Regions from separate parts of the Paenibacillus tritici genome, predicted to be linked through region 3. Evidence: riboswitches for the same ligand, from Rfam matches in the RefSeq annotation. Region 3 holds a riboswitch; each other region holds the start of a gene.

The links. Region 3 has a riboswitch for S-adenosylmethionine ahead of metA (homoserine O-acetyltransferase MetA). Riboswitches for the same ligand answer to the same signal wherever they lie in the genome.
Region 1: another riboswitch for S-adenosylmethionine. It lies ahead of KDC22_RS27610 (methionine ABC transporter ATP-binding protein); the one in region 3 lies ahead of metA (homoserine O-acetyltransferase MetA).
Region 2: another riboswitch for S-adenosylmethionine. It lies ahead of KDC22_RS23150 (DedA family protein); the one in region 3 lies ahead of metA (homoserine O-acetyltransferase MetA).

Annotation. Positions count from the first base shown of each region.
Region 1 is NZ_CP073365.1:6,434,198-6,445,082, reverse strand. It holds gene KDC22_RS27635 (putative polysaccharide biosynthesis protein) at 1-449, shown strand, start outside; gene KDC22_RS27630 (thioredoxin family protein) at 564-908, shown strand; gene KDC22_RS27625 (COX15/CtaA family protein) at 1,030-1,962, shown strand; gene KDC22_RS27620 (UbiD family decarboxylase) at 2,020-3,792, shown strand; gene KDC22_RS27615 (Cthe_2314 family HEPN domain-containing protein) at 3,854-4,600, shown strand; SAM riboswitch class I at 4,694-4,830, shown strand; gene KDC22_RS27610 (methionine ABC transporter ATP-binding protein) at 4,930-5,946, shown strand; gene KDC22_RS27605 (methionine ABC transporter permease) at 5,946-6,614, shown strand; gene KDC22_RS27600 (MetQ/NlpA family ABC transporter substrate-binding protein) at 6,674-7,543, shown strand; gene KDC22_RS27595 (NifU family protein) at 7,764-8,012, opposite strand; gene KDC22_RS27590 (YuzB family protein) at 8,095-8,349, shown strand; gene KDC22_RS27585 (NAD(P)/FAD-dependent oxidoreductase) at 8,404-9,465, opposite strand; gene mqnE (aminofutalosine synthase MqnE) at 9,536-10,642, opposite strand.
Region 2 is NZ_CP073365.1:5,369,804-5,380,688, reverse strand. It holds gene hflK (FtsH protease activity modulator HflK) at 1-781, shown strand, start outside; gene hflC (protease modulator HflC) at 778-1,644, shown strand; gene KDC22_RS23155 (undecaprenyl-diphosphate phosphatase) at 2,031-2,843, opposite strand; gene KDC22_RS23150 (DedA family protein) at 2,881-3,474, opposite strand; SAM riboswitch class I at 3,548-3,662, opposite strand; gene KDC22_RS23145 (serine hydrolase domain-containing protein) at 3,745-5,784, opposite strand; gene KDC22_RS23140 (ATP-binding protein) at 6,113-7,417, opposite strand; gene KDC22_RS23135 (LytR/AlgR family response regulator transcription factor) at 7,404-8,159, opposite strand; gene KDC22_RS23130 (cupin domain-containing protein) at 8,442-8,942, opposite strand; gene KDC22_RS23125 (hypothetical protein) at 9,821-10,885, shown strand, end outside.
Region 3 is NZ_CP073365.1:2,117,109-2,127,993, reverse strand. It holds gene KDC22_RS08975 (bifunctional 2',3'-cyclic-nucleotide 2'-phosphodiesterase/3'-nucleotidase) at 1-2,094, opposite strand, end outside; gene KDC22_RS08970 (hypothetical protein) at 2,305-2,631, shown strand; gene KDC22_RS08965 (HAD family hydrolase) at 2,619-3,155, shown strand; gene mqnC (cyclic dehypoxanthinyl futalosine synthase) at 3,345-4,481, opposite strand; gene KDC22_RS08955 (PLP-dependent transferase) at 4,698-5,864, opposite strand; gene metA (homoserine O-acetyltransferase MetA) at 5,933-6,850, opposite strand; SAM riboswitch class I at 6,969-7,101, opposite strand; gene corA (magnesium/cobalt transporter CorA) at 7,526-8,461, shown strand; gene KDC22_RS08940 (HRDC domain-containing protein) at 8,659-9,669, opposite strand; gene KDC22_RS08935 (ROK family protein) at 9,874-10,755, opposite strand.

The DNA of each region.
Region 1 (10,885 bases), 3.4 Mb from region 3:
TGTACTACGTGCTGGTCGGTATCCTGGTAAAGTTCGGCTCAAACTTCCTGTTCAGCCAGTGGTTCGGCATCTATGGCATTATCGGCTCCACAGCCCTGTGCTTCATTGTCATTACACTGCTTAACCTGCGGATGCTCAAAAAAATCGTACCTTTTGCCATTCTCGGCAAACGCTGGGGAGGCTTCTCCATTGCTGTCCTGGCTTCGGCAGGCATCGGTTATGGCCTGAATGAAGCGGGAATATTAATGACTCATCTGATGCCGGCCCGTCTGGCCTTCCTGATCACTTGTCTGGTGGTTGGAGCGGCAGTAGTCATTGTATACCTGGTTCTCTTGATTATTCTGGGTGTACTCAGCAGCCAGGAGATTGCAGGTTATCCCCGTCCGCTGCGCAAGCTGCTGGGGCCTTTGATGAAATTACAGCCTGCCCGTGTACGTGCCGGCGAATAATGCTGTGATGATTGTCTTATTTTGTCTTTTTTATTTGACTTATTCCGTACATTTTGCTTCACTTAAGGAGAAAGGACGAGTACAACCTTTTTATTAGAAAGGAATGGTCAATAGATGGACAAAATCAGCTCGCCTGCCCAGTTCCAGGTGGCAATTCAGTCTCCGCGCCTGACAGTGGCGGTATTCAAGGCAGATTGGTGCGTGGATTGCAAATTCATTGATCCGTTCATGCCGGATGTGGAGAAACAATATACAGACCGCCTTACCCTGGTAGAAGTGGATGTCGATGCCGTAGGCGATGTCAGCCAGGAGCAGAATATACTGGGCATTCCAAGCTTTGTCGCGTACACCGATGGACGGGAACTGGTCAGATTTGTGAATAAGCTCCGGAAGTCCCGGGAGGACATTGAGAAATTCCTGGATACGTCGCTGGAAGTTTATCTCAGTATTCACAAGTAATGAAGCAGCACCGCTTTCGCCCTACCCGAGCAGAAGCGGTGCTTTTTTTCTAAATATATAATTTAATTTTATTTAGCTGTATGTACTCCTAACTCATTCCTATAAAATGCGGGTGATAACATTGACGACACATCAATTGAAATGGCTCAGCTATATGACCTGTCTCATTATGTTTATGGCATTGTTTGGCGGTGTAGTGGTGTCCAAGACCGGTTCGGGACTGGAGTGCGGAAATCAGTGGCCGCTGTGCCACGGAAGGCTGATTCCTGCCTATACGATAGGCTCTTTAATTGAATATACCCACCGTTTGTTCAGCGGATTGGCAGGCCTCCTGTCTCTGGCTTCCATGTTTGCCTTTTGGCGTTACGCCCGGCACCGCAGGGATTTGCTTGCTTATGCCCGGCTGACCCTCCTGTTCGTTATCGTTCAAGGTGGAATGGGAGCGCTTGCAGTTGTGAAATCACAGTCTGCTCCAGTAATGGCCCTGCATATGGGCTTTTCGCTGATTGCTTTTGCCAGTTCGCTGATGCTGGCGCTCGGGACCAGACAGGCTTTCGGCTTGGGCGGAGATAGCCGTACGGAACAACCTGTAGTCCGCAAGGGCTTCCGCAACTTAACATGGGTTACTGCAGTATATTCTTATATCGTTGTCTATATCGGGGCCTACGTAAGCCACACCAGCTCTCAGGGCGGGTGCTCGGGCTGGCCGCTGTGCAACGGGGAATGGATTCCGGAGATGAGCGGCGGAGTGGGGATCGTATTTGTGCACCGGATGGCGGCGGCGCTTCTGTTCATCCTTACGGCTGTCCTTGGCCATCTGGCCTTCTGGAAGCATAAAGATATTCCTGAGCTGCGGGCTCTGGGGGTGTCGGCAGTTCTGCTATGCCTGATGCAGGTATTCAGCGGAGCGGCTGTTGTCTATACGTTATATAATGAAAGGCTGTACATATTTGCTGCGTTGTCCCATATCGTGCTGATCTCCGGGCTTTTTGGGGTGTTGTGCTACATGAGCGTCCGGGTCTGGCAGTTAAGCGGGGGAGGCAGCAAACGGTAATCACACGGCAACGGGGGACAGGTCAGCATAAGGTCCTGTTTGAGGAGGAACGCTATAGTGCGATACAGTAATTTACGACAATGGATTGAGCAGCTCCGTAGAGATAAGGATCTCGCAGTGATTGAGACTCCGGTTGATCCGCATCTGGAGCTTGCCGAAATTCACCGCCGGGTGGTACAGGAGGAAGGACCGGCCCTGCTGTTCACGAATGTGCAAGGAACGCCGTTTCCGGTGGCTACGAATCTGTTCGGTACGGTCCGGAGGGTGAACAAGGCCTTCGGGACCCGGCCGGAGCAACTGCTGAAGTCACTGACATCAGCAATGGAGATTCTGATTCCGCCTTCAGCAGCAGGCCTGTGGCGGGAGAAGACGGTGCTGCTTGAACTGCTGAGGGCAGGCACCAAAAATATACCGCAAGGCGAAGCCCCGGTACTCGGGGTCTGCCGCAGCAATGATCCGCTGAAGGAGCTGCCCCGGATTACAGCCTGGCCAAAGGATGGCGGGTCATTCATTACACTTCCTCTGGTCTACACAGAGAATATAACCAACCCCAAAGATCATAATCTCGGAATGTACCGGATTCAGATATACGATGACAGCACCACCGGCATCCACTGGCAGATTCATAAGGGAGGCGGATTCCATCATTCGCAGGCAGAGCTTCTCGGGGAGACCCTGCCCGTGTCGGTCTTCATCGGCGGACCGCCTGCCCTGATTGCTGCCGCCGTGGCTCCGGTCTCGGAACGGATTCCCGAGCTGCTGCTGGCATCGTTCATGCTGGGCGGCAAGCTCCCTATGGTACAGGACCCACTCGGAGGGCACAGGATTCCAGCCGAGGCGGAATTCTCGATCCGTGGACGGGTATCCCCGCTGGAGCGGAGAGCGGAAGGGCCGTATGGCAGCCCCTTTGGTTATTATTCGATGCAGCATGATTTCCCGGTTATGCATGTCCAGCGGATGTGGCACCGCAAGGATGCCATCTATCCGGCGACGATTACCGGCAAGCCGCGCCAGGAGGATTATTATCTGAAGGATTATTTACAGCGGCTGCTGTCTCCGGCCTATCCTCTGCTGATCCCTTCCGTAAAAGCGTTGTGGTCTTATTCGGAATCCGGCTCGCATTCGCTGACTGCAGCAGTGGTCAGGGAAAGTTACCCGCGGGAGTATATGGTGTCTGCTTTTCGTATCCTGGGGGAAGGCCAGCTCTCTTTAACCAAATTCCTGCTTTTGACGAATGTGCCGGTGGAACTTACCGATTTCCCCAAGCTGCTGGAAACAGTGCTGGAGCGGTTCAACCCGCAGACGGACTTAACGATCTTCGCCAATACCTCGATGGATACGCTGGATTACACCGGACGCAAGCTGAATCATGGCAGCAAAGCTGTGATGGCCGGCATCGGAAGCCCGGTCCGCCAGCTCCCAAGGACGTACACAGAGGGCCAACTTCCATCAATCACCGCCGCTGTGCCTTATTGCGGAGGATGTTTAGCCGTTTCCGGTGCATCCTATGAAGAGGACCCGGAGCTGCCGGACAGACTGGTGTCTTACTTCAAGGAACAGGAGACCGCCTGGCCGCTGATTGTTCTGGTGGATCATGCGGAAGAAGCGGTCCGCACGCAGACCTCATTCTTATGGACGGTATTCACCCGTTTCAATCCGGCCGACGATATCTATTCGGCGGCCCAGGTGCAGCGCGGTGGCTTCAGCTATTCGCTGCCGCTCATTATAGATGCCAGAATGAAGCCGGGATACCCGGAGGAGTTGGCTACGCGGGAGGATATTGCAGAACGGGTGGACCGCAACTGGCACCGTTATTTCCCTCAGGCATAGGATTGCTCACAAGTATTAATCGAAGAAGCGGATCTTCCGCAAAACGTTAAGGAGGCCGAATATGCTGCGGATATTGCTGGGAGAGCCTCCGCGCGAGAACAGCGGGGTGCTGGCTGAAGCCATGGAACACATGGCGAAGGCTGCCTCCATGCTGCGCAAGGAGATGATTGCCCATGAAGACCGGGACCATGAATTCCGTAAGCTGGAAATATGGACACGCGGTCTGATCTCTTCCCTGGACGAGCTGGAGCAGAGCTGGTTCGCTGCTGCCTTTTACCGGAAGTCAGTGGTTGCCGGTTATATGGATGACATGTCGTCCATGGAGCAGGGGGAGTACGCCAGATATGTGTATTTTTATAAAAATGGCTTCATCCGTGTCTTCTCGCTACTCGACAAGCTGGGGACGGTACTGAATAGTCTGTACCATCTGGATACGGGCAAGGTTAAGACACACTTCTCTTATTTCACGGTACTGCGGCAATTTCAGCTGCTTAGGGCGCATAACCCGCTGGCGGATGAGCTGGAGCGAATCAAGAATTCCTACCGTGAACCGGTAGAGAATCTGCGCAAACGGCGCAATGCCGAGATCCATTACATGAATGCGGAGATGACCGACGATCTCTGGCAGCGTCATCAGGGGCTGCATGACAAGATTCGCCTGGAGGATCTCGACAGTCATCTGGAGGATTTGAAGCAGAGCCTGGAGATGGTATGCAAATCCCTGGCTGCCGCATTCAGGTATGGTAATGAGCAATGGCACAAGAACAAAGCCGCTCCCAGCCTGAAATCCGGACAAGCTGATTCGTAAAAACTTACCTTTGACAAAAAACCGGAAACTGAATATACTTAGGCATACATTCACTTCTGACATGAAACGGAATATATAAATTTCATACTTTTTATCTTATCGAGAGCGGCGGAGGGATAGGCCCGATGAAGCCCGGCAACCGGTTTGAATCCAGCGTAAGGGCTGCATCCAAATGTCATGGTGCTAATTCCTACAATGCCGCCAGATGTGTGGTATTTGGCAGATGAGAAGGCATTGTCATTATACACACAGGCCTCTTGCGATCTGCATGGATCGTAGGGGGCTTTTTTGGTTATAAGATCAGGATAGTAAGAAGGAGGACGGGACGATTGATAGAGTTGAAGAATTTGACCAAAGTATACGGTAAAGGGAGCAAGCAAGCGACAGCACTCTCTGCGCTGAGCCTGTCGATTAAGAAGGGGGAGATCTTCGGGGTGATCGGCCACTCCGGGGCGGGCAAAAGCACGCTGATCCGCTGCATTAATCTGCTGGAACGCCCGACTCAGGGCGAGGTCTGGGTAGACGGTGTGGAGCTGACGGCACTCCGCAAGCACCAGCTGCAGGTGCAGCGGCGTAAGATCGGAATGATCTTTCAGCACTTCAATCTCCTCTCCTCGGCAACGGTGTATAATAATATCGCTTTTCCGCTGCGGCTGGCCGGAACGGAGGGAGCTGAGATAGAGCGCAAGGTGAAAGAACTGCTGTTCCTCGTGGGGCTGGAAGAGCATTGGAACAAGTATCCGGCTGAGTTATCAGGGGGCCAGAAGCAGCGTGTCGGTATAGCCCGGGCGCTGGCAAGTGATCCTGACGTTCTGTTATGCGATGAAGCGACCTCGGCGCTTGATCCGCAGACAACAGACTCCATTCTGCGTCTGCTTATGGATATCAATACCAAGTTCAATCTGACCATCGTGCTGATCACCCATGAGATGCATGTTATTCAGAGCATCTGCGACCGCGTTGCGGTTATCCATGGCGGCGGAATTGTGGAACAGGGCGAAGTGGCTCAGGTATTTCTGAAACCGAAGCATGAGGTTACGAAAGAGTTCATCCGCAGTGAAACTCAGTCGGAAGGACCGCTCAGGGAAGCGATTGACGCGGTGCATACAGGGTACACACAGGCGGTCAAAATTACTTTTCTCGGACATAAGACATATGAGTCCACACTCTCCCAAGTGGTGCAGGGAACCGGTGTTCATTTCGCCATTCTCCACGGAACCATTTCGACGATCAAGGACGTTCCTTACGGGCAGTTAATCGTCAGGTTCGAAGGACCTGCCGATGCTGTTCAAGTCACGATTACTGAGCTTACGGCCCAGGGCCTTGATGTGGAGGTGATTTTGTAATGGGCGGATTAGATTTTAGCGGTATCAATTGGGATGAAATGCTTGATGCGACGATTGCCACGCTTAAAATGATCGCTATTTCAGGAATATTTACAATAATCCTTGGTTTACCACTCGGAATTGTGTTATATTTATGGGGCAAATCAAATAACGTTATTATCAGGGCTGTTTACTCGGCATTATCATTCATTGTGAATATCCTGCGGTCTGTTCCGTTTATCATTCTGATGGTGGCGCTGATTCCATTAAGCAAATCCATTATGGGCACCTCCATAGGTGTACTTGGAACGATTCCGGCACTGGTGATCGGCGCGGCTCCCTTCTTCGCGAGGCTGGTTGAAACGGCGCTGCGTGAGGTGGACCGGGGAATCATTGAAGCGGCGCAGGGTATGGGAGCCTCCACGGGCCAGATTGTTATGCGTGTACTGCTGCCCGAGGCTCGTCCAGGCCTGCTTGCCGGAGTTACCATCACCATAGTTACGCTAGTCTCCTATACTGCAATGTCGGGGATGATCGGCGGCGGCGGTCTGGGTGACCTGGCCATCCGCTACGGCTACTATCGTTATGAGAAGGAAGTCATGATTATCGCGGTAGCTCTGATGGTGATTCTGGTGCAGCTGCTGCAAATGGCCGGTGACCGGCTGGTTAGACATTTTACACGGAAATAAGGTACATCCATATAGAGCCTTATTCATACAAACCATACTGATTAGAGGGGGATTTACAGATGAAAAAAGTACTGCTTACATTCTTCAGCTTGACCTTGATATTGGTGATTGCAGCCTGCGGAAACAATAAAACTGCGAACAATGCTCCGGCAACAACCGCACCGACAGAAGCGGCAGCGGCTGAACCCACTACTGCGCCTGCTGCGGACCCGGTAACCCTGGTCATTGGAGCTTCTCCTGTACCGCATGCGGAAATCCTCAAAGCGATTGCCCCGCTGCTTGAAGCCCAAGGCATTAAGCTCGAAATCAAAGAATTCACAGATTATATTCTTCCTAATACACAACTTGCCGAGAAGCAGCTCGATGCGAACTTCTTCCAGCACAAGCCTTATCTGGATGATCAGAATACCAAGAACGGCACGGATCTTGTATCTGTAACCGCAGTTCATGTTGAACCCTTCGGCGCCTATTCCAAGAAGATCAAATCCATCGACGAATTGGCTGAAGGTGCCAAGGTAGCGATCCCGAATGATGCTACTAACGGAGGACGCGCACTGATTCTGCTGGCCAAGAATGGCCTGATCACCTTGAAGGACGACACTAACATTGCTTCCACCAAAGCAGATATCACTGAGAACCCTAAGAAGCTGGATATCATTGAGCTGGATGCTGCCATGCTGCCACGTCAGTTGGAGGAAGTAGATCTGGCGCTGATTAATACGAACTTTGCTCTGGATGCCGGTCTGGTTCCAACAAAGGATGCTTTGTTCATCGAAGGCGGGGATTCTCCGTATGCCAACCTGCTGGTAGCCCGTCCTGACAATAAGGATTCCGATGCGATCAAGAAGCTGGCAGCAGCCCTGAACTCTGCAGAAGCCAAAGCCTTCATCGAAGAGAAATACGAAGGTGCCATTATCCCGGCATTCTAAGCTTGAGACTAAGGCAATATAACGAAGACTGATGACCGGAGATGTCCGGGCGGCCGGAAATGGCTGCCGGCATCTCTGGTTTTTTTTGCAGAGACAGGCAGTCCATATGCTGGAATTAGTTCCATCCGCTATGAATTAAGGTTGATCCGAAATGTAAAATTTAATATAATAAAAAAATCCCGGCCTTCATCGGAAGGCCGGGACGGTTTATGAAACGGGATTAGAATACTTGAATAACTTCTTCCACGCCTTCTACTTCTTCAACGAGGGCGCGTTCGATCCCGGCTTTAAGCGTGATCGTGGAGCTTGGGCAACTGCCGCATGCACCCATAAGTTTCAACTTGACGATGCCGTCTTCAACATCAATCAGTTCCACGTCACCGCCATCGCGCTGCAGGAACGGACGAAGTTTATCGAGCACTTCCAGTACTTCATCATACATGGTTGCGCTTTGTACGTTCTCACTCATTTCTCAATCACTCCTTTCGTATGTTTATTATAGTACAAAAACTTAAAAAATAAAATGGTTAGTGCAGAATAGGGAGATCATCATGAGACCAATTATAGAATTTTGTGCCAGCAACATCGGACATGGCACGGAAGCACTCAAGCTTAAGCTGGAACAAAACCCCGAATATGATGTGGTGGAATATGGCTGTCTGAATAACTGCGGCGAATGTTACATGCAGCCGTTCGTTATGGTGGACGGGGAGATTATTGAAGCCGATTCCCCTGCCGCATTGGAAGATGCCATTGAAGCCGCTATTCAGGAAGCAGAGGCCTGGGACAACCTTGAGATTGATTAAGCCGGGATTGTACCAGGACCCGCCATGTACCTAACCGAATACCTAACCGAATACCTAACCGAAATGGCGCTTGGACATCCACAGGACGCCGCTCTTCAGCAGGCGCGGAACGCGGCCCATGACGGAGCGGCGGCCCATCAGGCCGAAGCCTGCGTTTTTACCCAGTGACCCAAGGGTTCCCTTGAGCCTGATCTTATGCAGCTTCGGCGTTTCATTGCGCCATAACGCCTGAATAATCTGTCCCACCTGTTCTCCTTGGGCGCCCGCTGCCTGTGCACTGGGTGCGAAGGGCAGGCTGGCACAGTCCCCGATCACATAGACCTCCGGATAATCGGCTATATTATAATATTTCCCGACAATAAGCCGTCCTCCGCGGTCTTTGGGAAGTTCAAGCTGCTGCACGACCTGCACAGGCTGAATTCCGGCAGTCCATACCGTTACATCAGCAGGAATCGCCTGGGTGCCATTGAAGATGGCATCCTTTTCTACATGTGAGACGGATACCCGGCCCATCGTCTCCACCTGATGCTCATTGAACCACTCCTCCACATAGGCAGACAGCTTGGCCGGGAAAGAAGACAATATGCGTTCTCCCCGGTCCATAATGGAGATGTTCAGGTCGGGCCGGCTCTCCCTTAGCTCTGAAGCAATCTCTACACCGCTTAATCCTCCGCCCACAATGTTGACCGTTCCATAAGGCTTCACATCGTTCAGCCGGCGGTAGGTTTCCCGGGTTCCTGCGAAGCTCTGAATACTGCAAGCATACTCTTGGGCGCCAGGTATGTTGTGGAAATTATCCGTACAACCGAGGGCAATCGCCAGAATATCATAGGATATCGGCTCCCCGGAGTCGAGGAAGATCATCCGGCTGTCCAAATGAATGGAGCCCACTTCCCCGTAACGTACGGTCAGGCGGGGGTGAACCGGAAATTGAATCCGCAGATGATAATCCGTGACGGTACCTGCGGCCAGTGCATAATATTCGGTCTTGATCCCCTGATAGGGCATCCGGTCTACCAGGACGATCTCCACATCATGCGGGAGATGGTTATTAAGCAATTGCTGAATGAGGGCAAGACCGCCGTAGCCGCCGCCCAGGACAAGTAACGTTCTCATGCGAACTGATCTTCCTTTCGGATACAAAAATAGACAAGGCAGTTCTGCGAATGACAGTGCTGATATTCGTTTATTCGTATACTTTGATCTCGTTGTAGAAGGTATCCCGCTCTACCGGAATCCGTCCGGCGCCCTTCACGAGCCAGATCAGCTCTTCCCGGGTCAGACCCTCGGGTGTCAGTGCACCGGCAGCATGGCTGATCCGTTCCTTAAGGATCGTGCCGTGTACGTCAGAGGCTCCGAAGCTAAGGGCTACCTGGGTCAACTGGGCCCCGATATTAATGAAGTAGGCCTTGATATGGTCGAAATTATCCAGCATCAGCCGGCTGACCGCAATGGTCTTCAAGTCCTCGTAAGCAGAGTTGCGGCGCATAATGCCGGCATTCTTGTTCTTGGGCTGCATGGACAGCGGAATGAAGACCATGAATCCGCCGGTTTCGTCCTGCAGATCACGAATTTGCAGCATATGACGGATGCGGTCCTCGCGGGACTCAATGGACCCGTACAGCATGGTGGTGTGTGTCTTCATGCCGAGATGATGAGCCGTCCGGTGCACTTCGAGATACTCCTCGACGTTGGCCTTATCTACGCGCATTTTTTTGCGGTACTGGTCGGACAAGATCTCTGCTCCCCCACCGGTAAGGGTCTTCAATCCGGCGGCGCGCAGCTGCTCCAGCACTTCACGGATACTGAGTCCGCTGATGCGAGTGAAGAAGTCGATTTCTGCCGCAGTGTAAGCCTTGAGGGTGACCTCCGGGAAGCGCTCGTTCAAGGCCGAAAGCGAATCAACATAGTACTGGAAGGGCACATTATCATTATGACCGCCGACAATATGGAACTCGCGCACGCCGGGATGAATATGCTGCTCGACATATTGCACCATTTCCTGACCGGAAAGGGTATAAGCCCCTTCTTCGCCTTCATCCTTGCGGAAATTGCAGAATGCACAGCGGGATTCGCAGACGTTGGTGAAATAGAGGCTCATATTCTCAATAAAATAGACTTTATTCCCGTTTTTTCGCTGATTAACTTCATTGGCCAGTTGCCCAATCGTCAATAAATCGTTGCTCTCATATAAATAAACGCCGTCTTCCAAATTCAATCGTTCTCCGCCGCGAACCTTCTCAATGATGTTCGCCATCCGGGCATCCGTGTGGGGTGTTATAAGGGTAGACATATAATTTCCTCCTGAAGGTTGGCGAAGCAGTTGCATCGCATAATTGTGTATCGTAGAATGGCCGGCAGGGCAGCCGGCATTACAAATAGAGGTTTGCTGCAACCCCGTGACAAATTTCCGAATTTTTTTGAAAATACACTCGTTTATCGCTTTTCTTATTATAAACCTCTACTTGAGGGGGAGCAACCGCCAGAAACCGCAGGACTTCCGGTATAAATTGCATATCAGCGGAGAGTTTGCGAC
Region 2 (10,885 bases), 3.3 Mb from region 3:
GATACATATCGGGTACCGCCAGGAGGGTGAAGGAGCAGTAGCCGTTGATGATGAAGCCATGATGATTACGGGTGATGAGAATATTGTCTCTGCCGATGCTGTAGTCCAGTGGAAGATTAGCAATATCCATGATTATCTGTATAACATTGATGACCCGGACAAATTCCTGCGTAACTCGGCCAGCTCGTCGATCCGCGCAGTGATTGGTTCGGAGAAGCTGGATTATGCGATTACGGACGGGAAGACAGTGATTCAGGATAAGGTGCGGGTGCTGCTGGTGGATCTGCAGAAGAAATACAACACCGGCATTCAGATCATTGATATCAAATTCCAGGATATTGAGCCGCCGAGCGGCCAGGTAGAGGAAGCATTCCGCGAGGTAACCAACGCCCGTGAAGAGAAGAACACGAAGATCAACAACGCCAAGAAGTATGAGAACGATATCATTCCTAAGGCGCGCGGTGAAGCCCAGGCGCTGCTGGAGCGGGCCGAAGGCGAGAAGAAGTCGCGTATCCTGAACGCGCAGGGTGATGTCGCCCAGTTCAATGCCATTTATGCCGAATACAGCAACAATAAGAGCGTAACCGAAAGCCGGCTGATTCTGGAGACGCTGGAGACGATTCTGCCTAGCGCTAAGATTTTCATCACCAACTCGAATAGCGATACTGTGAACTATCTGCCGCTGAATGAGCTTATGCGCAGTACGACGGACAGCAAGACTGCCCCGGCCACAGTGAATCCGCCTGCTCCAGCAGCGCCGCAAGGAGGAGATGCCCAGTGAAGAAGAACCCTATTATCGCAATGATATCTGCTGTAGTTCTGATTATTCTGCTAGCCGGATCTATGTATATCGTGAAGGAAGGGGAATACAAGGTAGTCCTGCGTTTCGGTGAAGCCATGCGTACCGTTGATGAGCCGGGGCTAAAGTTCAAGCTTCCTTTTATCGAGAATGTCTCGGAGCTTCCCAAATACCAGATGACGTACGAGAGCTCGCCAACCAGCATTCTGACCAAGGACCAGAAGCCGATTGTCGTTGATAATTATACCGTCTGGAGAATTACCAACGCCTCACAGTTCCTGAGAACTGTACAATCGGTAAGCGGCGGGGTGCAGCGTATTGATGAAGCGGTATATAACTCGGTACGCCGCAAGCTCTCGGAGGTCAATTATGAGAATATTATTAGTGAGGACACCGGACGGGGCAATATTAACGATGAGATCACCAAAGACGTAGTAGCGGCCTTAACCCGTGATAATTACGGGATCGAAGTGATCGACGTACGGATCAAGCGTACCGACCTGCCGGAAGAGAATAAGCAAAGTGTGTATAACCGCATGATCTCGGACCGTCAATCCATTGCCGCGCGTTATCTGTCTGAGGGGGACGAGGAATCCAAGAAAATAACGTCCAAGGCTGACCGTACCTCCAGAGAGCTGATGGCCCAGGCTGAAGCCGACTCCAAGAAGATCATTGCCGAAGGCGAAGGGCAAGCTGCCAAGATCTATAACCAGGCCTATGGAAAATCTCCTGAGTTCTACAGCTTCTATCGTACGCTGGAGAGTTACGTGACCACGCTGAAGAATGAGCCGGTGATCATGATGCCGATTGATTCGCCGTATGCCAAGATATTGATGGGACAATAGGCTGATCAGCTACTTATGATGACAACACCCCTTAGAAAAGGAAACATTTCTAAGGGGTGTTTTTGTTGAGCACATAGCTAGGGATAGTTACGTATGAAGAGGACCGAAAACAGTTGGATTTTCTACACTTACTGATGATCGAATGGGGGATGCTGGAACAACAGTTGGAAAAACAACACTTAAATCCGCCCAATTCACCAACTATAGCCAAAACCAGCAAATTTAGATGCTGTTTATCCACTTGCTGTCGTTCATCCCGCATAAATCGAGGAATTAAGATACGTTTGTCCACTTGCTTGGCGCAGCAGGAGAAGTTACTCTCAATGGCGTTCCCAAAGTTCCTCAGTTCCCCCAAGCTCCCCGCCCCACAAGATCCCTTAGGCTACTTACAGCAAGATCAGCAGTAACGTTCCTACCACGAAGCAATAATAGGAAAAGTAAATCAGATTGCCCTTGGCCATAATGCCGATGAACCATCTCATGGCATAGTAGGTTGCGACAAGTGTGGTGAGGAAGGCGATCAGGTAGGGAACCGCCAGCGCGGAGCGGTTAGGATCATGTGCGATGTCGGACGCGCCCATAATCAGCCCGCCAATACTGATGGGAATGTACAGCATGAAGGAGAACTTCAAGGCCGTCTCCTGCTTCATCCCAACCGCAATGGAGGCAATTACGGTAGAACCGGAACGGCTGATGCCCGGAATCAGGGCTACCGCCTGAGCCAGTCCGACAATGATGGCATCCCGCACGGTAAGATTGCCGTCTCTTTTCTGCCCGCGAAGATTGCGGATCAGCCAGAGGGCCACTCCGGTAACGAGTAGACTGATGCCAACGGTATGTACGGAAGTGAAGATACGTTCGATCGTATCTTTGAAGAAGACGGCAGCAACGGCTGCGGGAATCGTCCCGATGATGATGTAGAGGCAGAACATGAACTCCGCCCGGTACTTCGAATTGCGCGTGCGCAGGTAACGGAAGGCACCTGTAATCAAATCTAGGATATCCTTACGAAAAATAAAACAGATAGCGATTAAAGAGGCCGTATTCGTTAATATTTCAAAGGATAGCCCATTCTGCTCCATCCCGAGCAGACGTTGTACGATGATCAGATGCCCGCTGGAAGAGACGGGAATAGGTTCCGTCACTCCCTGTACGATCCCCAGCAGCAAATATTTTAGCCAAGTAAACCAAGTTTCCATAATTTCCTCCTGAATCTGAACTGCAACTGCAATTGGATTAAGCTTGTCTTCTTCTCATCCGTTTGGATAGGACATACAGCCCGAAGCCTACAAGGAACAGCGTACCCGCCGGAATAATATAAGGCTTGAGAATCTGGTCCACATGCTCCCATTGCGCCCCTAATTTGAAGCCCAGATAGACATAGATTGAGGTAATCGGAAGCATGGCCAGGAAGGTGTAGAGACTGAAGGCGAACACATTCATTTTGGCAATTCCGCAAGGGATAGAGATCAGGGTTCTCACTCCAGGGATGAAGCGCCCGTAAAAAGCCACACCGTTGCCGTATTTCTCAAAAAAACGGTCGGAAGCCTCCAAATGATGCGGACGGATGAAAAAGTACTTCCCGTACTTATCAATCGCAGGCCTGCCGCCATACCGGCCCAGGGCATATAACGTGAGCGGACCAAAGGTACCTCCGAGCGTACCGGCAAGGATCGTAAGAATAAGCTTCATGTCCCCCAGGTACACCCAATACCCGGCAAGCGGAAGAACGAGCTCGGCAGGGACGAATTCAAACGACAGGGCGAGGACGATACCGGCATACGACAAATCTTTGAAAAAAAGGATGAATTCTGTAATCCATTGTGTCATAGGTTTCTCTCCTCTCTCTGCATAAAAAAAGCCCCCTAATTAAAGGGGGCAGTTCATATAAACTGTCAGCTCCCTCTCATCTTTGCAAGGTATCTTGGATACCTCTAGTTGCCGCACCGTACATACTTGCGTATACCGGCTGCAGCGGTTTCATCGGGCCAGGCCCTCCACCGAACTCTGGATAAGAGTATTATTCAGTTAGATTACATTAAAACATACTCGAACACGTTAAAGCAAGTTTGCGAGATTTGGAGAGACGGTTCGAGAGATTTATTGAAGATGAATCTTGAACACATCTCCGGCCTTCCCGCCGAATACCGCCATTCCGCCCTGCGGTAATACAACGGAAGGGTCTTTACCCACCATGGAGTGGCTGACGATCACTCCATCGGCATCATAGACAGCATAGCCGCCGGTTGACGGTGCCGTAACAGTCATTGTTCGCCCGGCGGACTTTTTATCCAGCTTCATCCATACCGCCTGACCGCTCGCAGGTACTGTACTGATGGAAGCACGGCCTCCGTAGAGAGGCTTCACTGCATCTTCACTGATATAGTCATTTCCGTCAATGGTCAGATATTCCTGGCCGTTCTTGGTGGAGAAGTTCAGATCAAAGGCATCTCTGCCGTTCATCACCGGGATTTCAGCGGCATTAACGGCGGTGTTCCCGTCCACAATCTTCGTTCCGGTGGCGTACCCTTGCTCTACCGCGATAGTCTTCGTCAAGATGGAGGGGGACAGATAGAATAATGAGCTGATTTTTTCATCCACGGCGTAGTAATGCTTCCCGTTTCTCTTCTCCCAGGCCTGCTTCGTAGAGGCATTCAGGGGATTGGCCTCCAGCTTCTGGTATTCATAGGTAACCATCGGCATCTGGCCTATTCCGGGAATATTCAAATGGGCGTCCAGCTTCAGATAGGTGATGCCGTTCTTCTGCTTTTCGAAGCTTACGGCTGCACTGCCATCGCTGTTCTTGAATTGTCCTTTGCCTGTGTATACATATTTCTGAGCAGGGATCAGTCCGGCAAGAACCGGCAGTGTGAGCTCTCCACCCTTAACCGTAATGGGGAGTGTCGCTCCCACGGTTCCGTACAATCCCGAATAGGACTGCATCTCAGCAGGCATAGCTGCTTTTACCGGAGGGGTGAAGGTCTGGTCCGGCTGAATCTTCTGAATCTTCCCGGTGTCCTTGAGGTACTCCAGCAGCACCTGTGAGGCAAATACGGTGTTATAGACCGAGCTTCCGCCGGAGGAGAGCACCGCGATTGAAATATCCGATTCGGGCAGAGTGGTGAGTGCTGCGTGATACATGATCGTATCCCCGCCTTTGGTTAAGGCCTTGATGCCGTAATCGCCAAAGGGAGCCAGATCCACCGCATCCCAGCCGAGCCCGTAGTTGAAGCTGTTACGCTCTTCGGGCACCCAGATTCCGTTCTTATATTCCGGCTGCCGCATTGCTTCGGCGGAGGCTTTCGACAAGATATCCGGGTAGTTGCCGTTCAGCACTTCTGCGAACTTCGTTAGATCCTCGGCAGTAGAATAGAGGCCACCGGCTCCAAGGATGTTGGCGTTCTCGGCAGGCAAGGCCGGCTTAAGGCTCGGGAAATAAGTCTTGGCCAGTTGCTGTCTGTCGAAGCTGTCAAGCGGGGTCTTCGTTGAACTTACCTTCATCGGGCTGCTGAAGTGCCGGTCCAGGAATTCGGAATAGCTGATCCCGCTCACCTGCTCAATCATCAGCTCCAGCAGCTGAAAGCCATCGTTGCAATAGACGGAATATTCGCCCGGATCAGACTTCAGCCGTTCGGACGCCATCCGGGATAACATCTCATCATGATTCTGTGTATCGTTGTCATCCAGCAAGATGCTGTTTCCATAGTGGCTGCCGTAGAGGCCCGAGGAATGATTCATTAACATGCGCGGCGTAATCTCCTTGTAGCGCTCATCGGCCATTTTGAACTGCGGCAGATATGTTATGAGCGGTTTATCAATATCAATGACCTTATCCTCCGCCAAAATCATCGTTGCCGCAGACACATACATTTTGCTGACCGAGCCAATGCCAAACATCGTGTCTTTCGTGATCGGTGCCTTAGTCACCGTATCGTAGAACCCGGCGCCTCCTGACAATGTGATGTTGCCCTTATCCATAATGGCATACTGCATGCCGCTTACCCCATAATCGGCTACGATCTTCGACGCCAGCTCGCGGGCCTTGGCCTGCACGGGATTCTGCTTCTCCTGCGCCGCCGAAGCCTGGGCTGCGGGGATCACCAGCATTGCGGCGAGTACTACTGAAGTTAATTTGTTCATTCGGATTGCCTCCTCTTGTTCCTCATCGGTATACTTCCTGAATGTATCATACAGGCTGGAGGGAGGGGATAGGCCCGAATGCCCCTGAAACGCTGATAACGATCCCTAAACGTAGAAGCTTACGAATGAGTAGTATTAAAGAAGATAACGAAAAGCGAAAGAAGCGGAGGGGGAATTTGGAACTGTAGGAGCGGTAGCGACCGCCTTTGTCAACGGATTTCAACCGCATATAGCGGAATAATTCAGGAAATCTGTTGACAACAGCGGCCGGAAGTCCAAATTTCACCGCAGTGCCAACGAAGCTTGAAGTTCAAATTTTTAGTGCGACTCATATAGAAGATTCGGGCGAGAAGGGGAGAACCACCATATTATTAAATTCCTTATGCCCCGATTCTATCGTCATATTCCCGCCATATTTATCGCATATTCTGGAAATATTGGTCAGGCCGATGCCGTGATATTCCGGGTCCGGCTTCTCGCTGTGCAGCGAGGCGGTCTCTTGGGCGATCCGGTTGAGGATGCGGATGAACAGCGCGGATTCACTCGAATGAATCTGGATCAGGATATACCGGTCCTCGGCTACCTTGACCTTTTTCGAAGCTTCAATAGCGTTGTCCAGCATATTGCCAAGCACCACACATAAGTCATAACGGTCAATATGAACCGCCTGTGAATGGAGACGAAGCCGGGTATCGACTCGGATGCCGTTGGCCTGTGCGATATTCAGGGTATTCGTGACCAGCGCATCAATGACGAGATGGCCTGTGTTCACCCGCTGATAGGCATCCTCGACTTTATTGAGCGTCACTTTGATATGCTCCAGGGCTGCCGCTGAATCATTGCGCCGGATACACTCTTCAATGTACAGGAACTGCTGGTGGGTGTCGTGGATAATCCGCTTAATGGACTTGAAGCTGTGCACCGTCTTCTCATAGTTCGCATCCTGATAATTCATCTGGTGCTGCAATTGGGCATTCTCATGCATGAATTGAAATTTATCAATAATCGTATCAAAGATATAGACGACCATCACATTCAGGAACAGAAAGCCGAGAATCGCCATGAAATAATAGATATCTTTGTTGCTGCTGACTGTAGTGAGCACATTGATCTGATAGATACTGATGAAAGGCACGATCAGGAAAAAGATATAGTAAGGGTAAGGCAGAGCGAAGCTTCTGCGTTTGGAGATGAGCCGGATGACCTGAATCACCGCGAACATAATAATGCAGCTAAGGATGATTCCCTTCATGAAGCCCGGCCGGTCGAACCCGTTACCCGACTCCAGGCTGGTATAGTCCACCGAATCAATCGCCGAGAAAATAAACAGCGAGATGAAGCTGACCAGCGTCATCAGCACCGCATACAGGATGGAGAAAATCACCTTGGTCTTAATCTCCACCTGATAGGACCCGGCCATAGCGAATATCATCAGCAGGGCGACAGCCGATGAGAATACGGAGGACATTTCAAAGACCAGATAGACAAAACACAGCAATCCATAAAGGATGAAATACACGGTCCGGTTGGGCTTCTGGGCGGACTTGCCGAATACGGAGCCGAAGTAAAAATTAGTCTGGAAGCCCATCACCAGCAGCACACAGAGGATAATAGGCAGGTTATATGGAATCATACGAATGACCCTTCATAATCATGAATTTGGTATAGAAATCTTTGACCTCTTTGATCTTGGAGCGGCCGATCGGGAACTCCATCCCGCCCGACATGAGCACCGAACCGCCGGAGAATTTCTTCACATGCAGCAGGTTGATAATAATCGAACGGTGGATGTGCAGGAAATTGCTGTCTTTTAACGCTGCGGCATAATCGGCGATCAGGCCTTTGCTGTCATAGACCTGTGTGGCGGTGATTACATGGAGCTTGCTTTTGACCGTCAGGCTCTTGGCCGCCTCAATCGCAATGATATCATCATATCTCAAGACTACCTCCTCATAACCGGACTTGATGACCATGAACTTCTTCTCTTGGGCCTGGAAGTAATGGAGCAGCTTGGTGATCTTCTCTTCCAGGAGGTCAGGGGCCATCGGCTTAATGAGGTACTGGAACGTGATGACATCGAAGCTCTCCACCATATACTCCGGGTAGCTGGTCAGGAAGATAATCTGTTCGTCAAAATGCTTCAGCTCCCGTATTCTCCGCGCCGCCATAATCCCGTTCATCCCGCCCATCTCCACATCCAGAATCAGAATATGGAAGGGCGCTCCATCCTGTTCATAGTGAGCGGTCAGCTGCTCCCCTGAGTGATATAACTCTAGCTCGAATTCTATATTAGTCTTGATGGATAAGGCTATCAGTGTCCTCTTAACCAGCTCTCTGTGCTGCTCCTCATCATCGCATACCGCTACTCTATACATGAATGCCCTCCTCCATTACGGCGTAAGTGAAGTGAAATCGTATTACAGAATAGTATATCTCATTCTTGATGAGGGCAAGCCCTTGATGGGGTCAAATGCAAAATGAAATCCCTGGAATGCATAGGTGGACGGCAAGGAACGGGTGGACTCCAGGAATGCACAGGTGAGCGGCAAGGAACGGTCGCCTCCAGGAATGCACAGGTGGGCGGCCGGGAACGGGTGGACTCCAGGAATGTACAGGTGAGCGGCCGGAGTAGGAGATTCCCGTCCGGCTACCTGATGCTATGTCCACAGCCGGAGCAGCGGCCCTTCCTTGCCGTAGACTGGATCACTGTCCGGATGCGGGACCTCGCGGATCTCTGGCAGGGCCGCGGCGAAGTCCGCGGGAGTGGCCCGGCGGGTGTTGTAGTCCGCTCCGCCGGGATAAGCGCCGGCGACACGGAAGTCCTCCGTAGCCGAGAGCCGCTTGTGCGCCGTGCCGGCAGGCAGCACCAGCACATCCCCGGCCATAACCTGGACGGTGCTTCCGGCATCGCCGCCAAGCTGCAAGCGAGCGCTGCCCGACATTACACCGAGCACCTCATGCACGTTGCTGTGATAGTGGTGGTAGCTGAAGACACCGTTCACCCAGCTGTTCTTCCAGCCATTGTTATTGAAGACCTGTTCCGCCGTGTCCGGCTGATCCTGAAGAGCACCCTTATACAGCACTGCCGGAAGCTCAGGATTATTCGGCAGTAGCTTGTCCGCCTGGAAGCGGAAGGTAACTATAGATTCGTCTGGCATAACTCATCATCTCCATTGTGTGGGAATGGTACAGCGCTAAAGAAATTACACATAGTGAGGAACAAAGAGTCAACTCCTCTGATACTATCAAGTGTGGCTGAAGTAGAGTAATAAGGAGCATTAGTGCACCTGAATTCACGAGGCGCGAGCTAAATGAGCCAATGGGGTGCAATAGTGCACCTGAATTCAGTGGACGCAGACCAAGTGAGCCAATAAGGAGCATTAGTGCACCTGAATTCACCAGCCGCGTGCTAAATGAGCCAATGAGGAGCATTAGTGCACCTGAATTCACTGGGCGCGGGCCAAGTGAGCCAATGAGGAGCATTAGTACACCTGAATTCACCGGAAGCAGGCTAAATGAGCCAATGAGGAGCAATAGTGCACCTGAATTCACCAGCCGCGTGCTAATTGATCTAATAAGGAGCATTAATGCACCTCATTATGCCGACTACCGCCAGAAGTAGGCGCATGAAGAATAGTTAGACTTTCAAGTTCATTCTATATAAGAGGCACTAAAGAAATTAACAAAAAGCAAAAGGAGCGGAGGGGGAATTTGGAACTGTAGGAGCGGAAGCGACCGCCTGAAAGCTTTCCGCAGGAAAGCTCGCTTCGGAAGCATCAGCAGTCACCGGATTTCACCCGCGAACAGCGGTTTGAATCAGGAAATCTGGTGACAACAGCGGCCGGAAGTCCAAATGTTCACCGCAGTGACGATGAAGCTTCAAGTTCAAATCTTAAGTGCGTCTTAAATATAGTATTTACTTGATATTATTTACCCCAACCAGCGGCTCAACCAGACAATATTCGGGTAATTTACGGCATACAGTGTAATATAATAATATTCCTGTTGTAGATGGTTGTGAAAGGGAGGGTTCATTGTGAAATTCAAAGGTAAAATAGGTGCACTGCTGGCGGCTGCCCTGCTGCTGCCAGCACTTATTGCGCTGCCTGCGGCGGAGGCATCTGCCGTGCAACAGAAGGCTGCGCCGGTTCAGGTGGGAGCGGCATCGGCAACTCCAAGGCCTGCTACGAACGGCCTGGTGCCGCTGACGGGAGCCATCAATGGCAATCTGCCGATCCATATGTCCATTAAGGTGGAGAGCGGCGGCAAGCTGACCGGCAGTTATTATTATGACAAATACAAACAAACGATCCGGCTCACCGGCAATGTCAACGGCAAAATCGCCCATATGTATGAATACGATGCCAAAGGCAAGGAGACCGGCCATTTCCAGGGCTGGTGGATTCCCGGCACCGGATTCGCCGGGGTATGGAGCAACCCGGACGGTACCCGGCAGCTGCCAGTAGAGGCGCTGACGAGTACAGCGGCAGCCAGTCTCAAGGTGCCCAAGGCGGCCGATTGGAGCGGGGAATGGTACATGGCGAGCAAATCACCTTTCTATGGCGCGTATGTTGAATTCAGCAATGTGAAGAGCGATAAGCTGGTCTTCTCCCTGGATGCCTTCGATGGCGGTCATTCCGGCCAGCTGTATGACGAATCGGCGGTGGTCCGCAAACGGATGGCCGTATATAAGGAAGAGGACGGCTCGGTAGTCTTTTTCTATCTGCTTAACGGCAGGCTGTACGTAACCAGTCCTTCGCCGGTGTATTCTGCCGGAGCAGACGTAACCTACACCGGAGAGTACACCAGAGAGCCTGCCGATGAGGTGGTCTACACCCTGAAGGATACGGGCGTATTCAAGACGGCTGCGGAGGACAAGGCCTTCCGTAAGGTGGTAGGGGAGGACTACGATCTGTTCCTGTACAGTATGCAGCAGCTGGATGAGGCGAAGGACTCGGATGGTCTGAATGCGAGAGTGGTACAGGGCGGCGTGCGGGGGTTGTATACCCTGAGCGAAGCCATCATCATGCATGATAAGCAGGGCCGCTACTGGGCAGCCGTACTTGACTCGGAGGAAGGCGATGAAGTGGAAGGCAGCGGT
Region 3 (10,885 bases):
GTCCTGTATTCCGGTATCGGTAATATTATCATGCTTCGGAAGGACATTCTTCGCCTTAGGCGAGGAAGTGAAGGTAACCTTCACATCTCCTTCGATTGGAGCAATGGACCAGTTATTGTCTGCCGGATGGTTGACCGTTCCAGCTTCCTTGATGTAATCCATCAGCACCTGACGGTTCTCTTCAATCGTATCCAGAACCATGGTCACGCCGGAAGCCCCTGCTTTGATGCCCGGGAAATTCCCGCCGCCGCTTGCCCGGTAATTATTGGTAACGACAAGGAATTCCTGTTCCAGATTAAGCGGCTTGTCATCGTAGGTGATTGAGGTAACCCGGCTGGAAGCTGGGTCATTCACCGTGCCGTCCACGTTGTACTTGGCGTTCTTGGTGACATCAATCTTGTACTTAATTCCATCAATAACATCGAAGTTAAACACAGAGAATTTGGAGTTAAGCAAGGCTTGCGGCTCCGAAATGGCCGGATCAATGCGGTTATACGCACCTGCGCTCATCTCAAGCCATTCTTTGACCGCAGCACCCTTGACCTTAATCACCTTCAGCGTGTTGTCATATAGATACAGGTCGCTCGCACTGCGGATGGTCAGCGGTCCTGCTTCAATCTCAGTGTACTCGTCCGGGCCATTGCGTCCTGCCTTGAACGGTGCGCCTACACTCAAAATAGGCATTCCCTGGTACGCAGCCAGTGCCGGATCGGATTGGATCAGCTTCTCGGCATAGTTCTTCTGCGCATAGGTAACGATCTGAACTGTCGGATCATCCTGTACCAGTCCGAAGAAGCTGTTCATCGGCACATCTGTCTGTCCGAGCGGCTGGTTGACATAGTTAATGGTAGCCTGATGAGCGCCTTCGATTACTTTGCCGAGTTCAGCATCCGGCTCTACATTGGAGAGGTTAACCTTATTCTCTATCCGGTAGATCGAACGGGTGGAGGAGAGGGAATTCGGCTTATCGGCCATCCAGTGCCCGCTTCTATTCGGGTCCGGCACCACCGACAGGTCGATCATCCCCAAGTATCCGCCGCCGAATCCGGCTTGGACCGCGGGAACCCCGTTGATCTGGCCTTTGTCATTGTCAATGCCTGGCAGAGGAGCCTTACCGGAAGCATCCTTGAACGAAGCATCCAGCAGATCTACGCTCGCAGCAGGGAACACCTTATGGGTATGAGAGAAGGTAATGGCATCAATCCCCTCCACCTTGCTAAGTGCGTTGATGTCATTCTCGGATCCGTCGCCCAAAGCTGCTTTGGAATCATACCCCGTGTGCGCCATCGCAACGATGATATCTGCACCGGCTTCCTTCATCTCCGGAATAAATTTAGCGGCGGTGGCAGCGATATCCTTGGTGACAACCTTGCCCTCAAGGTTCAACTTGTCCCATTCCATGATCTGCGGAGTAACCAGGCCCAGGAGCCCGACCTTTACGGTATGCTCCACGTTGCTGCTGTCGAGCACTTTTTTGTCCAATATAATATATGGGGTGAAGTAGTTGACATCATTGGCTTCATTGCTGTCTTGATCATCGACATACACATTCGCATTAATAAAAGGAATATTGGTATATTCATAGGTGGCGGAAGTAGCCGAAGTAATGCTCTCAAGATAAGGAAGGCCATAGTTAAATTCATGGTTGCCGAGGGTTGCAGCATCGTATTTCATTGTATTCAGCGCCGCAATCATCGGATTGATCTGCGTAGTTCTTCCTTCGGCATCGACCTGCTTGGAAGCAAGCGTTCCGAGAGGTGTCCCCTGAATCAAATCACCGTTATCCAGTAAAAGGTTATTAATCCCTTTGGCTTCAGCCCGGGCCTGCTTCACCAGCGTTGCCGTCCGGTCGAGTCCCACGGTTACAGATCCGCTGTTCTTAAAGTAGTCCCAGCCCATCACATTGGTATGCACATCCGTAGTGCTCATCAGACGCAGGTTGATGGCCCCTGATGCAACCTCTGCACTCCCGGCCGCTTCTGCCTTCTCCGCTCCAAGTACTGAACCGGCAACGACTCCGCCCAGTACCTGAGCCGTAATCACAGTGGTAGCCAATAGTGAAGCGACAGGCTTGTTCCAACGCTTTTGTCCCATAGAATCTTATACCCTCCCAGTTAATCTCTTTAAATTGACCGTCAAAGCGTAACATATTAAATACAAATGAATCTATCAGATTGGGTTAACGGGGATTGCGAGTTTTGTAAATTGTGACACGATCATTAACGGGATGTAAACTTGGAAGCGAAGGGGAAATTTGGAACTGTAGAAGCGATAGCGTTACAATTGGTAAAAGGAGGGTTAACCTTGGACGAGGAAAAGAACACCCATGAGGAGTTTTTATGGCTTAAAGCTGAGAAGCGAGCTCTCTCCCTGCAAAATATACGCTGGTTTGAGGAAATGCTTACGTTTGATACTTTGCGGGAAGCGGAAGAGTGGGTAATGAGCGATGCCTACAACCGGCTTGGGGAAGGCGAGTATGACGGCTATCGGACCAGTGATCCTAAGCTGGCGTTTGCGCTAGTCTATAACCTGACACGGTTGAAGACTCTGGGGGGCGCTTCCTTCAATACTATCTATGCCGATGAGGAGGTGCGGGATGGACACATTGTGTTTAGGGTATGGGTGAATTAGGAAAAAAACAGATTAAATTCAGGAGGATTGAGATGACTATAAATAAACCAGTACGTGGTATATTTTTCGATCTTGGCTGGACGATTTTCCGCCCTGCAACAGGGGATTGGAGAATAACAGTGAAAGCTTTGGAATATATAAACCCACAAATCCTATGGTCTATACCCCAAGATACATTTAACACTGCAATTTCAAAAGCAAATGAATACGTCAAAAATGAAATTTACAAAACTGAAGAGGAAGAGCTTGAAAGGTATATCAATTACTATAGAACCCTTGCTGAATGGTTACCTGAAATTCACATTACATACGAACAAGCTGAAATCATTGCATATGATAGAGTGTATAACGATTCTAATTATGTTTTTCTGGATCATACAACAAAGACACTTGGAGATTTGAAACAAAAGTATAAGCTTGGAATTATTTCAGATACAGACCCATCCATCAAAAGGGTTCTTAAAAATGCCGGTATTTATGATTATTTTGATAATATGACACTTAGTTTTGAACTGGGAGAATAGTATTAGTCCTTTCAAGACCGGATTCGCAAGAAAGCACCGAATATCTAAACATCCATAAGCTATCCGAATTATCATTGTACTTATAAAAGACAAATAACGCTTATCCATAACTAATCCTCGCCTTACGGATTAATATTAAATAAGCGTTATTGTTATCCTATTATGCCAAAAGCACCCTATAGCTAGCCTCTAGTTCTGCATTACAAAATCATTGTCGATCTTCGCATTCGCATCATCGAACACCCGCAGGATGTCGTAGCGCGTGTTGCGCTGCGCCGGGATCTTGCCTGCTTCGCGGATGAGCTGGGTGATTGACTCGATGTTGACCTTGTGGGTTGCGCCCGCCGAAGAAACTACGTTCTCCTCAATCATCGTGCTGCCGAAGTCATTGCAACCGTATTGCAGGGAGAGCTTGCCCACCTCAGGACCCATCGTTACCCAGGAAGACTGGAAGTTCTTGATATTATCCAGCACCAGACGGCTGATGGCTACAGTCTTCAGATATTCCTCCGGTGTCTGCCGGTCAAGCTTCAGGTTCGTATTATCCGGCTGGAAGGTCCAGGAGATGAACGCCAGGAACCCTTCGGAGTCGTATTTGTTCGCAATACATTCATCCTGCGCTTCACGGACACGCAGCAGATGCAGCGCCCGCTCTTCCATGCTCTCGCCCAGCCCGATAACCATCGTGGCTGTCGTGTTCATGCCGATCCGGTGTGCGGTCTGCATGACATCCATCCACTCGCGCCAGGAGCCCTTAAGCCGGCTGATCTTGCGGCGTGTACGGTCGTCAAGAATCTCGGCGCCTCCGCCGGGCAGGGAATCCAGACCTGCGGCATGGATCTCACGCATCACCTGCTCCAGCGGCAGACCGGAGACCTCCACCATCTTCATAATCTCCGCCGGTGAGAAGGAGTGCATCGTAATCTCCGGGAACCGCTGCTTGATGCCGCGCAGAATATCCGTATAGTAGCTGAACGGCAGATTCGGATTCGTGCCGCCCTGCATCAGAATCTCTGTCCCGTTCACACTGATTGTCTCTGCAATCTTCTGATAGATCGTTTCATCGGGAAGCACATAGCCTTCCTCAGAACCCGGTCTGCGGTAGAAGGCGCAGAAGCGGCAGTACACATCACATACGTTCGTATAGTTAATATTGCGGCCGATGACGAAGGTAGCCAGCGGGTCCGGGTGCCAGCGCTTCATAATAATATCTGCCGCCGCCCCCATCTTCTCAATTTCATTGCTCTCGAACAACGTGATCGTGTCTTCCAATTGAAGACGTTCACCCTTAAGTGTCTTATCCAGAATAAGATCAATTGCACTCATCGTTGACGGCCTCCTCTTAATCTATGAAGTTATATAAATTTTTATCATTTTATTAACCCGTTCCCCCATCGTATCACAATCCGCTGAGCTTGAAAAATCTTTTAGGGCCAGAAATGAGATTACGGTCCTGATACAAAGTCAAACAGCAGCACCTTGGGCGCTGCTGCTCTAATCCTATGCTGATCCGGCTTAGCCGGACGGAGGGCGAATGCTGTTCTACTCCAATTCGCTCCGGGCGGCTTCCAATGCCTGCGTAAGATCAGCGATCAGATCCTCCACATGCTCGATGCCGACCGAGAAACGCAGCAGCCGGTCATCTACGCCGACCGCATCGCGGATTTCCGCAGGAATATCGGCATGGGTCTGCACCGCCGGGTAGGTCATCAGCGATTCCACCCCGCCGAGACTCTCGGCGAAGGCAATCAGGCGGATATGGCGGAGCAACGGCTCCACGTATCTTGCATCCTTCACCTTGAAGGAGAAGATGCCCGTGTTGCCGGAGGATTGGCGGTTCTGAATCGCGTACCCCGGATGGTCCGGCAGTCCCGGATGGAAGACTTCGGCAATCGCCGGATGCTCCAGCAGATAGCGGGCGATGGCCAGCGCATTGCTCTCATGCCGCTCCATGCGCAGGGCCAGTGTCTTCATCCCCTTCATCAGCTGATAGCTGTCATTCGGGGCAAGAACGGCTCCCAGGGAGTTATGCAGCACAGCCATCTCTGCCGACAGTTCCGCGCCCTTGGTAACAATAAGCCCGGCTAGTACATCGTTATGCCCGCCCAGATATTTGGTCGCACTGTGAACAACAATATCTGCCCCCAGCTCAAGCGGACGCTGGAAGAACGGAGTCAGCAGCGTGTTATCGACAATCGAGAGCAGCCCGTGATGACGGGCCCAGGTACATACCGCTTCAATATCCGTAATCATCATCAGCGGATTGGTTGGTGTCTCAATGAATACGCCCTTGGTGCCCGGCTGGCGGGCCGCCTCCAGGCCATCGAGATCATTGGTGTCCACATACGAGGCGCTGATGCCGTATTTGGCGAGAATCCGTTCGAGCAGCCGGTAGGTTCCGCCGTACAGGTCCAGTGATACAATGAGATGATCCCCTTGTCCAAACAAGGTGAACACCGTAGTCAGTGCAGCCATTCCGGAGGCGCAGGCGAAGCCGGCATCCCCGGATTCCAGTGCTGCTGCTGCATCTTCGAGCACAGTGCGGGTAGGATTTTTGGTGCGGATGTAGTCAAAGCCTGTGCTCTGTCCAAGTCTAGGGTGACGGAAGGCCGTCGCATGATAAATCGGATAATTAATCGCCCCGGTGGCGGGGTCCTCCATTGAACCAATCTGTGCCAGTCTGCTCTCAATTCTCAGTTTCTCATCCATCTCCACTGCCTCCTAAAAGTTTGTGTGCGATAACCATTGCTTCTATATATAAATATAACTTTTAACTTTTAGATAAATGCCCCGATATCGTAAGGAGTCTCTTGGTATACATAGTAATTGAGCCAATTAGCGAATAATAAGTTGGCATGGGCGCGCCAGACAGCCGGCGGTGTACGGGTTGGATCATCCTTTGGATAATAGTGCTTCGGCAGCTGCACTTCCATCCCCTTGGCGATATCCCGGTCATACTCCCATTTCAGCGAGAACGGATCGTATTCCGAATGTCCGGTGACAAAAATCTGCTTCCCGTCATGAGTGGCTACCAGGTAGACCCCGGCCTCCTCGGACTCGGCCAGAATCTGCAGCTCAGGATTCTGCTCTATATCTTCACGGGAGACGTCGGTATGACGGGAATGCGGAACATGGAACACTTCATCGAAGCCGCGCAGCAGCTTGACATTATTATGGTTCAGCGTATGCGGAAACACTCCAAAGCATTTGTCCGGCAGGCTCACCTTACGTACGCCAAAGTGATGATACAGCCCTGCCTGCGCAGCCCAACAGATGTGCATCGTCGAGGTCACATTCTGTTTGCTCCACTCCATAATCACTTTCAGCTCTTCCCAGTAGTTCACATCCTCGAATTCCAGCTGTTCTACGGGAGCGCCGGTTATGATCAGGCCGTCAAAACGGCGGTCGCTGATCTCATCGAAGGTCTTATAAAAGCTCTTCAGATGCTCAGCCGATGTATTTTTCGAGGTATGGGAGCTGGGATGCAGCAGAACCACATCCACCTGAAGCGGGGAATTCCCGATAAGGCGCAGCAGCTGTGTCTCTGTAGTTTCTTTCGTTGGCATCAGATTCAGGATGGCGATCCTGAGGGGACGGATATCCTGATGAAAGGCCTGGCTTTCATCCATTACGAATATATTCTCACCGGATAATACTTCCTTGGCCGGCAGGCTGTCGGGAATTTTGATAGGCATTGCTGTATCCACTCCTTAACTGAAATTGGGTTCCGCTTAGGCGGTTGAGCTTGTTGCAGGGTAGCGAAAAAAGACCTTTCCCGGGCGAGAAAGGTCATATAATTCAGTCATATGCGCCCTCTCATCTGCCAGAGAACTTCCGCCGGACGCATAACGTCCCTGCAAAGCTTCCGCAAGATTTAGCACCGTGCGTTCACACGCCGGTTGCCGGGTTTCATCGGGCTAGTCCCTCCACCTGCTCTTGATAAGATTTAGCTGTATTCAATTGGATGTACCACAGCATCCGTAGATGCTTTTTCTTAAATTTCACTTTAAATCATGAACCTCCTTTTCGTCAAGTCCATACAATGCTTAAGGAGCCTTGAGATTGAAAAGAATTTCTCTTGTAAGAGGCATACCCCGGCGTTATACTAGACAAGTGTTTCAAACCCAAAACGGCGAAAAGAAGAGGTGAGAGAAGAATGGAAGGCGACCCGGGCTCGCGAATATGCGTGCAGAACGAACAACCACACAGGATTAACATCAGCTTGCCGGCGGCGGGAGCCCTTATTCTTCATGCTCTCGGACCGTCTTTTGGCCTTCATCCATGATTGTACCACCGGCCAAGCTGATTTTTTCCGTGTGCTGAAATTAGCATACCCCCGGAGAAGACCGGGGAGTGAAGGAGTGAATCAGATGAAAATCCGGCTGGTGAATGCAGGGGTTTTTACGCCTATTGACAATATTGAAGAAACTTTAACCGCCCCTGCCGAGGGGTTCTACTGGATTGATGCAGATGTGGAGGACCTTGTAGAGCTTCAGCCTATATACGGGCTGCATGATCTGGCTGTGGAAGACTGTCTCAGTGAAGAGGATCAGCGTCCGAAGCTGGAGATTTATGAGAGCCATTATTTTATCGTAGTGAACAGTATCCGGTTCGATGATGAGGAAATCTTCCTCCGTGCGCTCAACGTGTTCCTGGGCAGACATTTCATTATTACCGTTACGAAGCAGAAGATCCATGAGCTGCGTGTCCTGAAGCCCGCACTGTGGGAGCAGGAGGTCAGTACACCTGACCGCTTCCTGTATCTGCTGATCGACCTCGTTGTCGACAACTTCTTCTCGGTCGGTGACCGGATTGAAGCGCGGATTGAGAAGCTGGAAGAAGACATCCTCATGCATACCAAGAAAACGCATCTGAGCGAGATCATTGGTCTGCGCAGTGAGATTCTCTGGCTGAAGAAGATGCTCGGCCCGCAGAAGGAAGTTATCAACACGCTGAATAAGAAGGATCTTCGCCTGATCGACGATCAATTGCAGAAGTATTTCAGTGACATCTACGAAAATGCGGTCAAGATCTCTGAAACGTTTGAAACGTACCGCGATCTCATGGGCAACTTACGCGAAGCTTATCAATCCAGTATTGCGAACCGCGCCAATGAAATCATGCGTGTATTTACGGCAATTACCACCATATTCATGCCGCTGACCGTGATTACCGGAATCTACGGCATGAACTTTGACAATATCCCGGAGATCCACACCGAGTACGGCTACTATGGCGTCATTGCCGTTATGGTAACCCTCGGCTGCGGAATGCTTGTGATCTTCCGCAAGAAGGATTGGCTATGAAGGACGGCGGACGAATATGCAGGACGAAGGCACCGTATACCTTAGGGTTTCGGAAGCCTTCGTCTTTTTGGTATGTCGCCCTTTACAAGAATAGCAAAGCCGTTTCCACTTGTGTCGCCTGTATGTACCTACCGCTGCACAAGCCGGGAATTCAGATCCTCCTGACCTCTCCGCCGCATTCGGATACTCACTAGCAGCTAAGTTGCCATTCCCAGGGTAGCTGGCTGCTCCCGCCGGATGCGGAGTCGGATCAGCCGCAGGCGTTCGTAATACAGATCCAGGCCGTCAGCAGGTGCGAAATCCTCCCCATACACTTTGTAGAGGACAGGCTTCAGGAAGTTGTCGCCGATCAGCTCATAGGCTGTCCATATATTGTTCTGTTCTTCAGAGGTCACTTCACTGAGTTCAAAGGCAATGAGCTTCTCGGCGGAATAGCCGTCCTTCTCCAGCTCTTCCACCACCTCAAGCACTTCACGGCGGGACACTCCGCTAAGCGCTGTGAGCTGCTCCATTCCCTGCCCTTCTTCAATCCCCTGGAGCAGAACACGGCGCAGTCTCAGCCGCTCTAATTGCTTCTTGTACTTAAGCTCCTTCTGCTTATAATGCCAGGACACAAAGCTCTCTTCATCAATCGTATGATTCACCCAGCTTAACGGAAAGTCATGCTCGCGTTCTACAGCCGAGGTAATGCTTAGCCAGTCGGCGCCATACTGCGAAGCTTTGCCTTCACCCACCCCCGGAAGCTGCAGCAGCTCCTCCGGTGTACGGGGGAGAAATGCACTGATCATACGCAGCAGACGGTTGCTGGCCAGAATATAAGGTGCCTTCCGTTCGCTGGAGGCCTTCCCCCTGCGCCAGGAGCACAGCTCCTCAAAGACCGCTTCATTCCCGTAATGCTCGCTGTAATACTGCAGCTTAAGCTGCTCCTGGCTGCGGCCGCTGAGATTATCCTCCTCATGAAATACACCGTCAATTAGCGGGCGGTAGCCATCCCCCATCTTCACTGCAAGCTCATGCCGGTATACACACAGCATCTCATTCCACGACCCGCCTTCATACCACAGGCTGTCGCCCGTCTCCTGTTCGCCGGAGAAGTCACGCCAGCCCAGACGCCACAGCCCTTCCTCTTCTCCAATCCATAGCTGGGCAAAAACCTCCTGGTCCACTCCTGATATTCTGGACAAACGGTTCATAAATACAATCTGCATATGAATCCCTACCTTCGTCGTCTTACAGTATGCATAAAGATAAGAACTCTTTATAGCATTGAGCATATAAATTCTTATCTTGGCACAAAAAAAAGCACCTCTCCCACGAAATTCGTGAAAGAGGTGCTTCCTCTTAAATGCTATACTGTTAAAACCTAGGATACCATATATTACGTAACAGTCAATGTCTTTTTAACAGAATGCCTACTTCCGGTCCAAAGCCAGCCTAGCCAGACCCAGCGCGCCGGACAGACCCGCGTTGTCCCCAAGCTGCGGAGGAACAATATAACTGCCAATCGCCTCATTGAGTGCCGGATGCTGTACATATCCGCCGAGCAATTCCTGCAGCTTAGTGTGGATCATCGGGAAAAGCTGACTCTGCTTCATCACGCCGCCGCCCATAACGATCTTCTGCGGCGAGAGGATCAGCACATAGTTCATCAGGGCATGGGCCAGATAGTGGGCCTCCATCGCCCAGGCCGGATGGTCCGCAGGCAGCTCACCCGCCGGCTTGCCCCAGCGTTTGCCGATAGCCGGACCGGCTGCCAGGCCTTCCAGGCAGTCCCCGTGATAAGGACAGAAGCCTTCGTAGTGGTCCTCGGGATGACGACGGACCAGAATATGGCCCATCTCCGGATGGGACAGCCCATGGATCAGCTTCCCGCCAACGACTGCGCCAGCGCCGATCCCGGTGCCCACAGTGATGTACAGACAGCTATCCAGCCCTTGAGCTGCTCCCCAGGTGTACTCGCCCAGAGCTGCCCCGTTCACATCCGTATCGAAACCGATGGGTACCTGGAAATGCTCCTCAACGGCTCCCACCAGATTATATCCGCCCCAGTGGGGTTTCGGTGTGGTAGTAATATATCCATAGGTAGGGCTGCCAATAACCGGGTCAATCGGTCCGAACGAACCGATGCCGATGGCTTCCACTTCTTTGCCCGCAAAATAATTGATCACCTGGCCCATTGTTTCTTGAGGGGTCTCCGTCGGAAAACTCACCCGGTCGATAATCGTCCCGTCCTCATTCCCGATTCCGCATACAAACTTTGTTCCTCCTGCTTCAATCGCTCCCAACAATTTCACTGCAGCGTTCTCCCTTCTCCATACACATCATTAGGTGACAGCTTCCGGAATTTGCAATTCCTCAGCATATAATACCAACTATTCCCCTTGAAAAAAGACAAGCCGGTCGCCGGCCAGCGGGATAATAAAG